DNA from 3 places in the Rossellomorea marisflavi genome. Region 2 is predicted to be linked to each of the others. Evidence: riboswitches for the same ligand, from Rfam matches in the RefSeq annotation. Region 2 holds a riboswitch; each other region holds the start of a gene.
The links. A riboswitch is a leader RNA that binds a small molecule or an ion and turns the genes downstream of it on or off. The one in region 2 is predicted to bind cyclic di-AMP.
Positions count from the first base shown of each region.

Region 1: another riboswitch for cyclic di-AMP. It lies ahead of K6T23_RS19215 (glutamate/proton symporter GltT); the one in region 2 lies ahead of K6T23_RS18540 (potassium channel family protein).
Region 3: another riboswitch for cyclic di-AMP. It lies ahead of kdpF (K(+)-transporting ATPase subunit F); the one in region 2 lies ahead of K6T23_RS18540 (potassium channel family protein).

Region 1 is NZ_CP081870.1:3,697,099-3,701,291, reverse strand. It holds gene K6T23_RS19225 (sigma-70 family RNA polymerase sigma factor) at 1-174, opposite strand, end outside; gene K6T23_RS19220 (SGNH/GDSL hydrolase family protein) at 468-1,262, shown strand; cyclic di-AMP (ydaO/yuaA leader) riboswitch at 1,473-1,611, shown strand; gene K6T23_RS19215 (glutamate/proton symporter GltT) at 1,698-2,957, shown strand; gene K6T23_RS19210 (serine O-acetyltransferase) at 3,067-3,636, shown strand; gene K6T23_RS19205 (hydroxymethylglutaryl-CoA lyase) at 3,685-4,193, opposite strand, start outside.
Region 2 is NZ_CP081870.1:3,543,132-3,547,324, reverse strand. It holds gene K6T23_RS18550 (dicarboxylate/amino acid:cation symporter) at 1-358, opposite strand, end outside; gene K6T23_RS18545 (DUF1206 domain-containing protein) at 400-1,236, opposite strand; cyclic di-AMP (ydaO/yuaA leader) riboswitch at 1,429-1,559, shown strand; gene K6T23_RS18540 (potassium channel family protein) at 1,724-2,380, shown strand; gene K6T23_RS18535 (TrkH family potassium uptake protein) at 2,383-3,705, shown strand; gene serC (3-phosphoserine/phosphohydroxythreonine transaminase) at 3,899-4,193, shown strand, end outside.
Region 3 is NZ_CP081870.1:3,414,455-3,418,647, reverse strand. It holds gene K6T23_RS17890 (flavin reductase family protein) at 1-218, shown strand, start outside; gene wrbA (NAD(P)H:quinone oxidoreductase) at 252-914, shown strand; gene K6T23_RS17880 (Na-translocating system protein MpsC family protein) at 955-1,320, opposite strand; cyclic di-AMP (ydaO/yuaA leader) riboswitch at 1,553-1,689, shown strand; gene kdpF (K(+)-transporting ATPase subunit F) at 2,073-2,147, shown strand; gene kdpA (potassium-transporting ATPase subunit KdpA) at 2,197-3,831, shown strand; gene kdpB (potassium-transporting ATPase subunit KdpB) at 3,848-4,193, shown strand, end outside.

The DNA.
Region 1 (4,193 bases), 150 kb from region 2:
ATAAGCGAAGGACGTGAACGTTCCTTTAGAAGAGTCAAATTTTCCGTATGCCTCCCAGAGGGCGATCAAGCCGGTCTGGTAATAGTCATGATGATTCTTGTAGATGCGTAGGGTGTGGATGATTTTGTGGATCATCTGGCTGTACTGTTCATGGACGAGTTCAAATGGTTCCATTTCCTATTCCTTTTGAGCAGGCGCCGCTCTGTTTTCCCGGTATATCCACAGTAAGGGAGAAAAGGATGGGTGGCAAAAGACCCAATCAGCTCTACATCAGGGGATAAAGCTGCTTGGACCTGTGGATAAAGGAAGTTTCTTTTAAGAAAACCTCAAGTTTTCTGTTAATTTAAGAAAAATGAAAATTGATCTATGAATTTGTCAGAATTTATGGTGCGGTTATCTACACGGATATACAAATATTGCCACTTATTTCCTTTATGATAGAGTTCATAGATTGGAGGGACGAGTGAATGAGAATAGGATTGGTCATGTTGGGTCTACTGACCTCATCGGTTGTGATCGGGGGGAAGTATCACTGGGAAGGAGAGGTGAGGGAAGTGCAGGCTTCGGCCTACGCCTCCCATCAGGAAGTGCTGGAAGTAGAGAAGGCGAAAGCAGAGAAGAAGGCAGAAAACGAAAGGCACCGGCTGCAGGTGTTGGACCGGATCAATGGGTTGCCCCGTGATGTTCAACCGCTCTTCAGGGAAAAAGAGGCCCAAGGGAAACCCGTACGCATGATGATCGCCGGGGCGTCGTCCACATCGGACGAACCAGGAGCCTGGCCCGATACGGTGAAAAAGGCATTGACGAAAGAGTATGGAGAAGATCTCCTATCCGTCTCCGTCCATGAAATCGGAGGAAAGACATCGGAAGAGGTTAAGAACGAAGGACTTCATCTTCCACTGGCAAAAGAAAAGCCGGATCTCCTCCTTTTGGAACCGTTTCTTCTGGCGGATAATAGTCATATCGATATGAAGCAAAGGCTGAAGAATCTATCTTCCATCCTGGATGCGTTCAAGAAGGAGAATCCTGATATCATGATTCTACTGCAGCCCTCCAACCCGATTCCCGATGCTCACTACTATCCATTGGAAGAGAAGAAGCTGAGGGAGTATGCCAAGGATCATCACTATCCATACATAGATCATTGGAAGGCCTGGAATGACGTTGAATCCCAGGTGACAAAGAAGGAACTTCCGAATAAAGAAGGGAATGAAGTGTGGTCGTCCTTCATGGTGGATTATTTTGTGGATAAGTCCAATTGAACCTGGCATACGCCGGGTTTACTTTTTTGCCTAAAATAGATCTTTAGATGTGTGGATTACCCTGTAAAAGTTAAAAATGATAATAAATAACTATTCTGAAATATCTTTATTTAAAAAACATTTGACAGTCTATCGATTAAAGTTGTATATTATATTTTGTGGACTTCTAAATAAAACTTTATTAGGATAATAAAGTCAACCCACTACAACTAAATAGTATGGCTTAATCGATCGAGCGGAGGAATCATGCAAGTGGTATTTCGATACCTTGGGGTGCATCCTTTTACTAGGTAGGGAACTCTCAATCCCGAATCCGACAGTTAACTCCGTATGCCAGTTGAGAGAAAGAACCTTTATTTTTCAACCAAAAGGCTGTTCTTTCTTAAGAACGGTCTTTTTTTGCTTTACGCACATCATCTAAGAGGGGGACCATCTATGAAAAAAATTCGTTTCGGTTTAGCCACCCAGATCTTCGTCGGGTTGATCCTGGGTATCCTTGTCGGGGTCATCTGGTTTAATGACCCGCGTGTTGCTACGTACCTCCAGCCGTTGGGGGACCTTTTCCTTCGTTTGATTAAAATGATCGTCATTCCGATCGTCATCTCCACTCTCATCGTCGGTGTGGCAGGCACCGGGAATGGAAAGGCGTTCGGCCGCCTCGGGGCAAAAACGATCATCTACTTCGAGGTCATCACGACCGTCGCCATCATCCTCGGGATCATCCTGGCGAACGTGTTCCATCCTGGAAGCCACGTCAATCTTGGGTCTGTGGAGAAAACAGACATCCAATCCTATGTGGATACTTCTGAAAGTCAGCAAGACAAATCCATTGCAGAAACCTTCCTGCATATCGTTCCGACAAACTTCTTCCAATCCATTGTGGAAGGGGATATGCTGGCGATCATCTTCTTCTCCGTGCTATTCGGACTTGGAGTGGCAGCCATCGGTGAACGTGGGAAACCGGTCATTAAATTCTTCGACGCCGTTTCCCATGCCATGTTCCACGTTGTGAACATGGTCATGAAGGTCGCGCCACTCGGTGTGTTCGCTCTGATCGGGGTAACCGTTTCGAAATTCGGGATCGATTCCCTTGTATCACTCGGAAAGCTCGTCGGTCTCGTCTATGCGGCCCTGATCTTCTTCCTCATCGTCGTGTTGGGGCTGGTGGCCAAATGGGCCGGAGTGAATATCTTCACTTTACTCAAATATTTGAAGGATGAGCTTCTACTCGCCTTCAGTACATCAAGCTCCGAGACTGTCCTTCCACGCGTCATGGAGAAGCTTGAGAAGATGGGCTGCCCGAAGGCCATCGTATCCTTCGTCGTACCGATCGGGTACACCTTCAACCTTGATGGATCGGTCCTGTATCAGGCCATCGCTGCCCTGTTCCTCGCGCAGGTCTACGGCATCGACCTTTCCATCATGCAGCAGATCACCCTCATCCTTGTCCTTATGGTGACATCAAAAGGGATGGCCGCTGTACCTGGTACATCCTTCGTCGTCCTCCTTGCCACCCTTGGTACCATCGGGGTACCGGCAGAAGGCCTTGCCTTCATCGCAGGGGTCGACAGGATCATGGATATGGCCCGTACCGTCGTCAACTTAACAGGAAACACCCTTGCCGCTATCGTCATGTCCAAATCAGAAGGGCAGTATGACGCAGATCATGGAAATGAAGTCATGAAGGCTGGTTAGGAAAAAACCTCCGCTCAGGAATCGATTGAGCGGAGGTTTTTTGTTATGGATTCTTTACAAATCACTAATATCTCTTCCATATTCCCTTCATATCCAGGGGCTAGACTGGATGAAAAAGGAGAAGGATGTGGACCGCATGTTCCATTTGATTAAATCAGACTACAGGGCATATGGGTTATCCCCGAAAGGATTGATCATCAGCTTCTTCAATGCTTCGACCTTCTGGCTTGTCGTGATGTACCGGATGGGGCACGCCCTTCATGTAAAGCGGGTGCCGCTCATTCCCAGGATCCTCCGGTCGGCAGGGATCATTTTCTATGGTGCAGAGATTTCCTACGGTGCCGAAATCGGTCCCGGCTTCCGCATTGCCCACTCGGTTGGAGTGGTGATCGGAACGAAAGTGAAGGCCGGGGCGAACCTCGAGGTGTTCCAAAACGTCACGATCGGGGGGAGGGACCAGGAGCGGAATGGTCAAATCAAGCCGATCATCGGTGATAATGTGACCATCTTCACGGGGGCCGTCGTGGCCGGTCCCGTCATCATTGGGGATAATGTGTCAGTCGGAGCAAACTCAGTCGTGACGAAGGATATACAGCCGGATGTGATCGTTGCGGGAGCACCTGCCAGGCCGGTGGGGAAGGTAGAGGTGGCGCATTCTTTGAGGAGTATGAGCGTGTAGAAAAGACCGTCCAATTTCTTGGACGGTCTTTCCTATTGTATTGATCTATCAAGCAGTTCCAGCTTTCAGCAGCATTCCATCAAGGGGTCTCCCCATGATGTTTTCGGTCCAGGATGATGTTTCTAATAAAGCTGAAAGGGTGGTTCCAGTATCAATCCCCATCTGATGAAACATATTGACCATATCTTCGGTGCACACATTACCGACTGCCTTAGGGGCAAATGGACAACCACCGAGGCCGGAGATCGAAGAATCAAAGTGGCGGACCCCAGCCTGGTAGCCAGCTAACGTATTGGCAAGTCCCAGTCCTCGGGTATTATGGAAGTGGAGGCCGAGCTTCAGGTCTTCTCCAAACGCCCTGTGAAACATCTTCACCAGATCATGGACCTGCTGGGGGTTTGCCATTCCTGTTGTATCGGCAAGGGTGATCCCTGTGCATCCTGCTTGAAGGAAACGTTCAGCTACATGAAGGACAGTGCTCGATTCCACGTTGCCTTCGAAAGGGCATCCGAAAGCAGTGCCGAGAACCCCCAACACGTCCTTGGAGGCAGCGGTCC
Region 2 (4,193 bases):
CGGGAACATCGAATGACTGGGATTGGTCGAGCTCCATTCCGGTCCCTGGTTGGAAGATGCTCGCGACAGCCAACCCCACGATGATGGCGAAGGCGGATGAAAGAAGATAGTAAAGGAACACTTTGCTCCCCGTTTTCCCGAGTTCCTTGATGCTTGTTTGGTTCACACCTGTCATGAGTGTGAAGAGGATAAGGGGGATGATCAGGAACGACAGGAGATGGATAAGGATGTCCCCCAGGATGGAAATGGAGGCGGCGTGCTCTCCGAAGGTCACGCCTGCTATGACCCCGAGGATCAGGGCGACGGTGATTTTCGTGATCAGGGATATGCTCTTGTATTTCGTCCATAATGTCTTCATAGTTGATACCTCTTTTCAAATAAAAAAGCCCGGTGATGGGCTTAGAATATGCTTAAATGTCGATTCTTCCCTCTGAGGATCTCGAAGACCCCGTAGAGGAACAGTCCAGCTGCCACGATGGCGAGCAGCCATTGTCCAAAAGGCTGCTGGGCAATTTCGGATAGTGCCCCGTCCAGTCCCTTGGTTTTATCGGGATCAGCCGTGATGGCGGTACGGATGAAGAAGTAGCCTACGAGAAGGAATACGATGCCTCGGGCAGTGAGGCCGATTTTTCCTGTCCTTTTGCTGAATTTCCACTCGTGCTTTGACATGCTGCCTTTCTTGAACTGCTTCGCGAATTTTTCTGTATACGCAGAGTACAGTTCGTGAAGGGCGAATCCGATGATGGCCAGCCCGACGATGCCCACGATCCACTGACCGAAAGGTTGGGATAGGAGCTTTGCAGACATGGTCTGCTCGGAACTGGAGCCGCCTTTGGCGTGAAGGGCGATGGCGATGGCATTGAAGCCGAGGATCCCGTAAGCGGCACCCGTGAAGATGTGGGTCACCCTCCGCACGATGGATTTTCCCTGGTCCCCGTGGTATTCGGGATCGGTAATGGCTTGGATGAGGCTCCAGATGACCACGCCGAGAAGTCCGATGCCGACGATCCATAATAATACCTCACCGAAAGGCTTTGATGCAATGGCTGCGAAGGCCCCGTTCGAGTCGGATGTGCTGCCGCCCACTCCGAATGCCGCCATGACGGCGAGGGCGCCGATCAGCATGTAGACGAGCCCCCTTGATATGAATCCTATGCGGGCGAACCCCCTGATCCAGGGTTTGATATCCTTTGAATTGTCCTTACCGGAAGGCAGGACCGATGTAATGTCAGCCATGGCTACTTCTTCCCTTCAGTTTGCATTTTATAAGCAATATTCCCCAAATGAAGGCTTCGAAACCATGGGCGGAGCAAGTAAATGATGGTGGTTCATCCATATCTCATTTTCCGCGAAAAAAAGACTAAAATAGTTATAGACAACGAATGGGTCTAGGAGTAATATATCTATCATCAAAGCTGGTTGCTTTTGATCATATCATCGCTTAATTCTTTACAGAAGCGGGGGACCCGAGTTCATACAGGGGTGAATCCTTTTAAGGTAGGGCTGCTTCCATGGCCCGAATCCGTCAGCTAACCTCGTAAGCGTAAATGGGAGTGAATGAACCTTGGAATCGCATTGACGATGACCACAGGCTTAGTTCCTGCGGTCTTTTTTGTGCCGTCATTTTTTGAATCAGCACGATTCATCATGGAAGATGAATGAACAAGTAGAAAACAACAAAAGATACGAAAATATCAGTAACGTTCAGTTGGAGGAGTACATCATGAAGAAGCAATTCGCCGTTATCGGCCTTGGAAAATTCGGGGGGAACCTGGTGGAGGAATTGAGCAGGCTTGATACAGAGGTACTGGCAATCGATCTGCACGAAGAGGTCGTTCAGCGCTACGCGGATGTGGCGACACACGCCGTCCAGGCCAACGCCATGGATGAGTCCGTTTTGAGGTCCCTGGGACTACGTAACTTCGATCACGTGATCGTTTCGTTCGGGGAAAGCGTGGAGGCGAGCATCCTGACGACACTGCTTCTGAAAGAGCTGGGTGTCAAGGAGGTCTGGGTGAAGGCCTCAAACGCGTATCATCAAAAAGTGCTTGAAAGGATCGGTGCCGATAAGGTCATCCATCCTGAACGGGATATGGCGAAGAAAATCGCTCACCATATGACATCGGAGAAAATCATCGATTACATCGAGCTTTCTAAGGAGCACAGCATCGTAGAGGTCAGGGCTTCATCCAAAGTCGCGAACCGCACGCTCATGGACCTGGATGTCCGGGCACGGTATGGATGCAATATCATTGCCATCCATCGCGGGGATGAAGTCATTGTCTCACCTAGCGCTGACGATACGGTTGAACTGGAAGATCTGTTGATTGTCATCGGACATAATCGCGATATCAATCGATTCGAAAAAGAAGGGGTATAACCATGAAATACAGGGTCATTCATTTAAGTCCACCGCAGCTGCTGGTGGCGGTCTTCGCCTTTTTCATCATGGTGGGAATGGCTCTGTTGAAGCTTCCCATCTCGACGACTGAGCCAATCACGTGGCTCGAAGCCCTTTTTACCACAACTTCAGCCATGACGGTGACGGGGCTTGCCGTTGTCGATACCGGCTCCGTCTACACCGTTTTCGGCCAGATTGTCGTCATGTGCCTCATACAGCTTGGGGGACTGGGCATCATGTCGTTCGCCGTCCTTATCGTCATGATGCTCGGGAAGAAAATCGGATTCAAGGAAAGGCTGTTGCTACAGCAGTCGTTGAATCAGACCTCTGTTGGAGGGGTGATCATGCTCGTGAGATACCTTTTCATCTTTTCATTGCTGGTGGAAGGGATCGGAATGACGTTCCTCGCTACTCAGTGGGTGCCCCGATACGGGTGGTCAGAAGGGTTGTTTTATAGTCTGTTCCATTCTGTTTCTGCTTTTAATAACGCCGGCTTCGGCTTGTGGCCCGACAACATGATGAGGTTTGTGGGGAACCCCGTCATCACCTTCACGCTATCATTCCTTTTCATTATCGGCGGAGTGGGGTTCACGGTGTTGGTGGACGCATGGAAATCCCGTACGTTCAAGAAGCTGTCCCTCCATTCGAAAATCATGATCTTGGGTACGCTGTTGATCAATGTTGTGGCAACGATCGTCATCTTCGTCCTGGAATATAATAACCCGGGTACCCTCGGCCCTCTTTCTCTCGGTGACAAAGGGTTGGCTTCCTACTTTCAGGCAGTTACACCGAGGACGGCAGGGTTCAATACACTTGATTACGGGGAAATGGAAAGTCCGACTCTTTTCTTTACAGTCCTTCTTATGTTTATCGGAGCAGGGAGCGCCTCTACAGGCGGGGGGATCAAGCTTACGACATTCCTGATGATCCTTCTAGCGGTCGGTGCCTTCTTGAGGGATAAAAAAGAAGTCAAGATCTTCCGGCGCTCCATTGATCAATCGGTCATCCTGAAATCCCTTGCGATCTCCACGCTTAGCGTCCTTTTGGTGGTAGGGTCCCTGTTCATCCTTACCATCTCGGAAAAAGGAGCGGATTTCCTCACGCTACTATTCGAAGTGGTATCGGCTTTCGGAACCGTGGGCTTGTCCATGAACTTCAGTCCGGAGTTGAGCACCGTCGGGAAGTGGGTCATCATCTTCGTCATGTTCGCAGGGAAGATGGGTCCGTTGACACTCGCCTACTCCCTCTCACGGCCGGGTAAAGAGAAGATCCGCTATCCAAAAGAAGATATACTGACAGGATAAGGCAGCTTTTGCTGTCTTATTTTTTATGGTTAAGTGATTATTCCAAAAACAATAAGAACCCAACGATTTTTGCGCTATCTCTTAAAATCTTACTTCGTAAGCGTTTTCTTCGTTCGTCAGGGTTGTTGACGGATACCGTGTTTCTTCTTATACTTTGGGAAAATTCTGAACGAATGTGCAGGTGGTGTTTTTGTTGAAGCAAGTGTTCAATTTTTCTGCAGGTCCAGCGGTTCTTCCCCGTCCAGTATTGGAAAAAGTACAAAAAGAATTATTGAACTACAGCGGGACTGACATGTCTGTCATGGAGTTGAGTCATCGTTCCGGTCCGTTCGAAGAAATCATCCAGGGTGCTGAAGCATTGCTGAGGGAGCTTATGGACATTCCTGAAGAGTATGAAGTTCTTTTTCTTCAAGGAGGCGCCTCTCTGCAGTTTTCCATGATCCCGATGAATCTTCTTGCGGAACATGGTGTCGCTGACTACATCGTGA
Region 3 (4,193 bases), 130 kb from region 2:
TAGAGGAAGCGAAAGTACGGATGGAATGCGTGCTGGAGCAGATTGTCACTGCGGGGGGAGCCGATCTTGTCATCGGTCGGATCGTGAAGTTCCATATCCGTGAGGACCTGTATGAAAACGGCCGTATCGATAAGGAGAAGCTCCAGGCCGTCAGCCGTCTGGCAGGGAATGACTATGCCAAGATCGGTGAAACCTTCACGATCAAACGCCCGGATTGAATGAAGCACATCTAGAGTCAGAGGAGAATGAACATGGGATTTTTCAGTAAACTATTCGGAACACAACAAAAGGAGGAAACAACGATGGAAAACGTAAAAGTAGCAGTGATTTATTATAGTTCAACAGGTACCAACTACAAAATGGCCCAGTGGGCGGAAGAAGGTGCGAAGGAAGCCGGAGCAGAAGTGAAAGTACTGAAGGTGCCTGAAACAGCGCCACAAGGTGCCATTGAATCCAATCCGGCCTGGAAAGCACATGTGGAGGCAACGAAAGATGTTCCGGAAGTGACGCTTGCAGATCTTGAATGGGCAGATGCCATCATCTTCAGCATCCCGACCCGTTTCGGAAACGTGCCTGGACAGGTGAAACAGTTCATCGATACAACAGGCGGACTTTGGTTCAACGGCAAGCTTGCCAACAAAGTGGTCAGTGCCATGACGTCAGCCCAGAATCCACACGGAGGCCAGGAGCAAACCATCCTGTCTCTATACACGACGATGCACCACTGGGGAGCAATCGTGGCATCCCCTGGATACACAGATCCTGTCCTCTTTACAACAGGAGGAAACCCATACGGAACGAGTGTGACCGTCGACCAGGAAGGAAATATGGTCGAAAACGTGGAGCCTGCCGTGAAGCATCAGGCAAAACGTACCGTCACCGTCGCTGGCTGGGTGAAACAAGGTAACCAATAACGCAGAATCAGCCGCAGGGATCGATCCCTGCGGCATTTTTTTATTGAGTCAGGTCTTTCTCGAGATTCCGGTCAAGGACGAACACTTCGATCCTTTCACCTGACCTGGTGCTGATGTCGCTATGACTTGTAAGGACGTGGCAGTTCGTCAGCTTTTCCACGACGTCTTCGAACTTCTCCCCGTACATCTCCCGGAGGATCTGCCTCATCTGCTTCACGAGCTTCCGTCCATTATCATGTTCCACCAGATGCTTTTCTTCTACGGTGAGGACGCCCTTGAACCGTGCAATCACCATATCTTCGACGATGTAGGTCCTCGTCTCCTGTGGTCCCCTCCCGATCAATTCCCTTTGGAGCTTGATGAAGGCTTCGCTCAGCTCGGCCTCTAATCGTTTTTTCGTTGCCATATGATCCTCCTGAATTTCGCTTGCGTCTTTTCAACGACAATCGTACGTCCATAAGGTAGGGGAAGTCAATCCTATTTTTTTGTTTTATAAGAATAGAAATAATGAGATTGAGTGAGTAATACGGAGTAAATAAAGTTAATTTTTATTATTTTGATTGAATATGACTGTTTTCTCTGGTTTTTCGTCGTTTACAACGGAATGAACTCGGAGTAATATCAATTTCATAAACAACAGCATCAACCGGCCTAATCTCGAAAGAGAGCGGAGGAACCAATTTTTTGGGGTTAATTCTACTGTGTAGAAGGGATGAGAAAACTCTTTCGCCATCCTACCCGTCAGCTAACTTCGTCGGCTAAAGCGAAGGAGGTCCACAAGACCGCCTTAATCAGGGGGCATCTCTTGTTGCAGACATCTGTGACGTGAGGGGCAGCCTGTGTATGTAGGTCTTTTTATTATGCCTATACGAAAAAGAATACGTGGAAGACAGAATGCAAAGAAGGCATGAAGCCTGCTGGGCATTAAGTAGACCAATGTGTGCTTTTTCTCCAATTCTATGAAGATCATGTTCATGATTTTCACATGGGGAAGAAGTGTGCGTTGGTCTATTTTTTTCTGACTGGGCCAAAAAGTAAAGGAGGAATCAAGATGTGGGATGTTTGGATGATGGTCATGATGGGCTTGCTTACCATGGCGATGGCAGGACTATTGAAATGGTCCGGATCCATTGTAGAACCGGGAAAGGATGAAGAGAAATGATGATGTTGGCGATCGCTCTGATCCTGGTTGTCTATCTGTGTTATGTGTTGCTAAATCCAGAGAAATTTTGATATGGGGTGAAGGAAAGTGGTTTCCACGATTGGTTCAGTTGTACTTATCATGTTCATTGTCATTCTATTGGCAAAGCCTGTAGGGCTCTATCTTGCACAGGCATTCAATACGGAGCGGACGCGCCTTGACCGGGTATTCCTCCCGGCAGAGAACATCCTCTTCCGGCTCGGTGGTGTCCGGGCGATCAATCAGACTTGGAAGAGGTATGCTGCTTCCCTGCTTCTGACGAACGTATTCATGATCGCGCTTGTGTACCTGGTTTTCAGACTTCAGGGGATACTTCCCCTGAATCCGGCAGGGATCAAAGGGATGGATGCGTCCCTTGCTTTTAATACGGCCATCAGCTTCATGACGAATACCAATCTTCAACACTACAGCGGTGAAACCGGTTTGTCGTATCTCGCCCAAATGGCGGGCGTTCTCTTCATGATGTTCGCGGCACCTGCAACCGCGTTGAGCGGGGTGATGGCATTTATCCGGTTGTTAGCCGGAAAGGGGGCGGGGAATTTCTTCGTTGATTTCATCCGTTCCATCACCAGGGTGCTATTGCCCCTCGCGTTCATCACCGGCTTGATCTTCGTGGCACTTGGGGTACCACAGACGCTTTCACCATCTGTTACCGTGCAGACCGTGGATGGTGGGAGTCAGGAGATAGCACGGGGTCCCGTAGGCTCATTCTTATCGATCAAGGAGCTCGGGAACAACGGTGGTGGATTCTTCGGAGTCAACTCGGCTCATCCTTTTGAGAATCCGGGGTCGTTCAGCAATATGCTCCAAATCCTTTTGATGTTCCTTCTGCCTACGGCGATTCCCTTCGCGTATGGAAGGATGATTGGGAATGAGAAGCAAGGACGCCTCTTATTCGTCTCGATGATGATGATGTTCGTTGTCATGCTCTCCCTGTCGATGGTGGCGGAATCGCATGGAAACCCGGCATTGAATGCTCTTGGAATCAATGGGGCCAGCATGGAAGGGAAGGAAGTCCGGTTTGGTCCCGGGGAGTCGATCCTGTATGCCATGGTGACGACGGCTTCAGAGACGGGTGCGGTCAATACCATGCATGATACGCTTACGCCTTTGAGCGGGATGCTGGCTCTGTCCAATATGCTCCTCAATGCCGTATTCGGTGGTGTGGGTGCCGGGTTCCTCAATGTCATCATGTATGTCCTGATCGCCGTTTTCCTATCGGGGTTGATGATCGGCAGGACTCCGGAGTTTCTTGGTAAGAAGATCGAAGCCCGCGAGATGAAGCTCATAGCCGTCACCATGCTGATCCAACCGCTCCTCATACTTGGTGCATCGGCCATCGCCCTTTATGTCCATGCAGGGACGGATGCCATCTCCAATCAAGGGTTCCACGGACTGACGCAAGTCATGTATGAATTCACGTCGTCTGCTGCCAACAATGGATCAGGATTTGAAGGCCTGGGGGATGCCACGCCATTTTGGAACATTTCCACGGGGATCGTCATGTTCATCGGGCGGTACTTCGGAGTCATTACCATGCTCGCTGTCGCTGCATCCCTGGCCAAGAAGCGGCTTGTTCCGGAAAGCATCGGAACCTTCCGTACAGATTCTCCCCTATTCGGCACCATCTTCGTGGGAACGATCATGATCGTGGGAGCGCTGACGTTCTTCCCGGTCCTCGTGCTGGGACCTGTTGCAGAATATTTAACACTATAAGCTGGAGGGATAAGAAATGGGAAACCATTTGTTGAAGGATCAGGAGGAGGACATCATCTCACCGGTAAGAGAGGTGCCGTCCCCTTCTGTTGAAAAGAATAGCAAGGGCTTAACGTTATTATGGAACGCACTGAAAGAATCAATCATGAAGCTGGACCCTAGAAGGATGGTCAAGAATCCCATCATGTTCGTAGTGGAAATCGGGTTCTTCGTTTCCTTCATCCAGGTGTTTTTACCACAAAGCCCAGGAGGGACGGGAACATGGTTCTCTCTCTCGGTCGCACTCATCCTGCTTTTTACGGTTTTGTTCGCAAACTTTGCCGAGGCCTTGGCCGAAGGGAGGGGGAAGGCCCAGGCCGGGG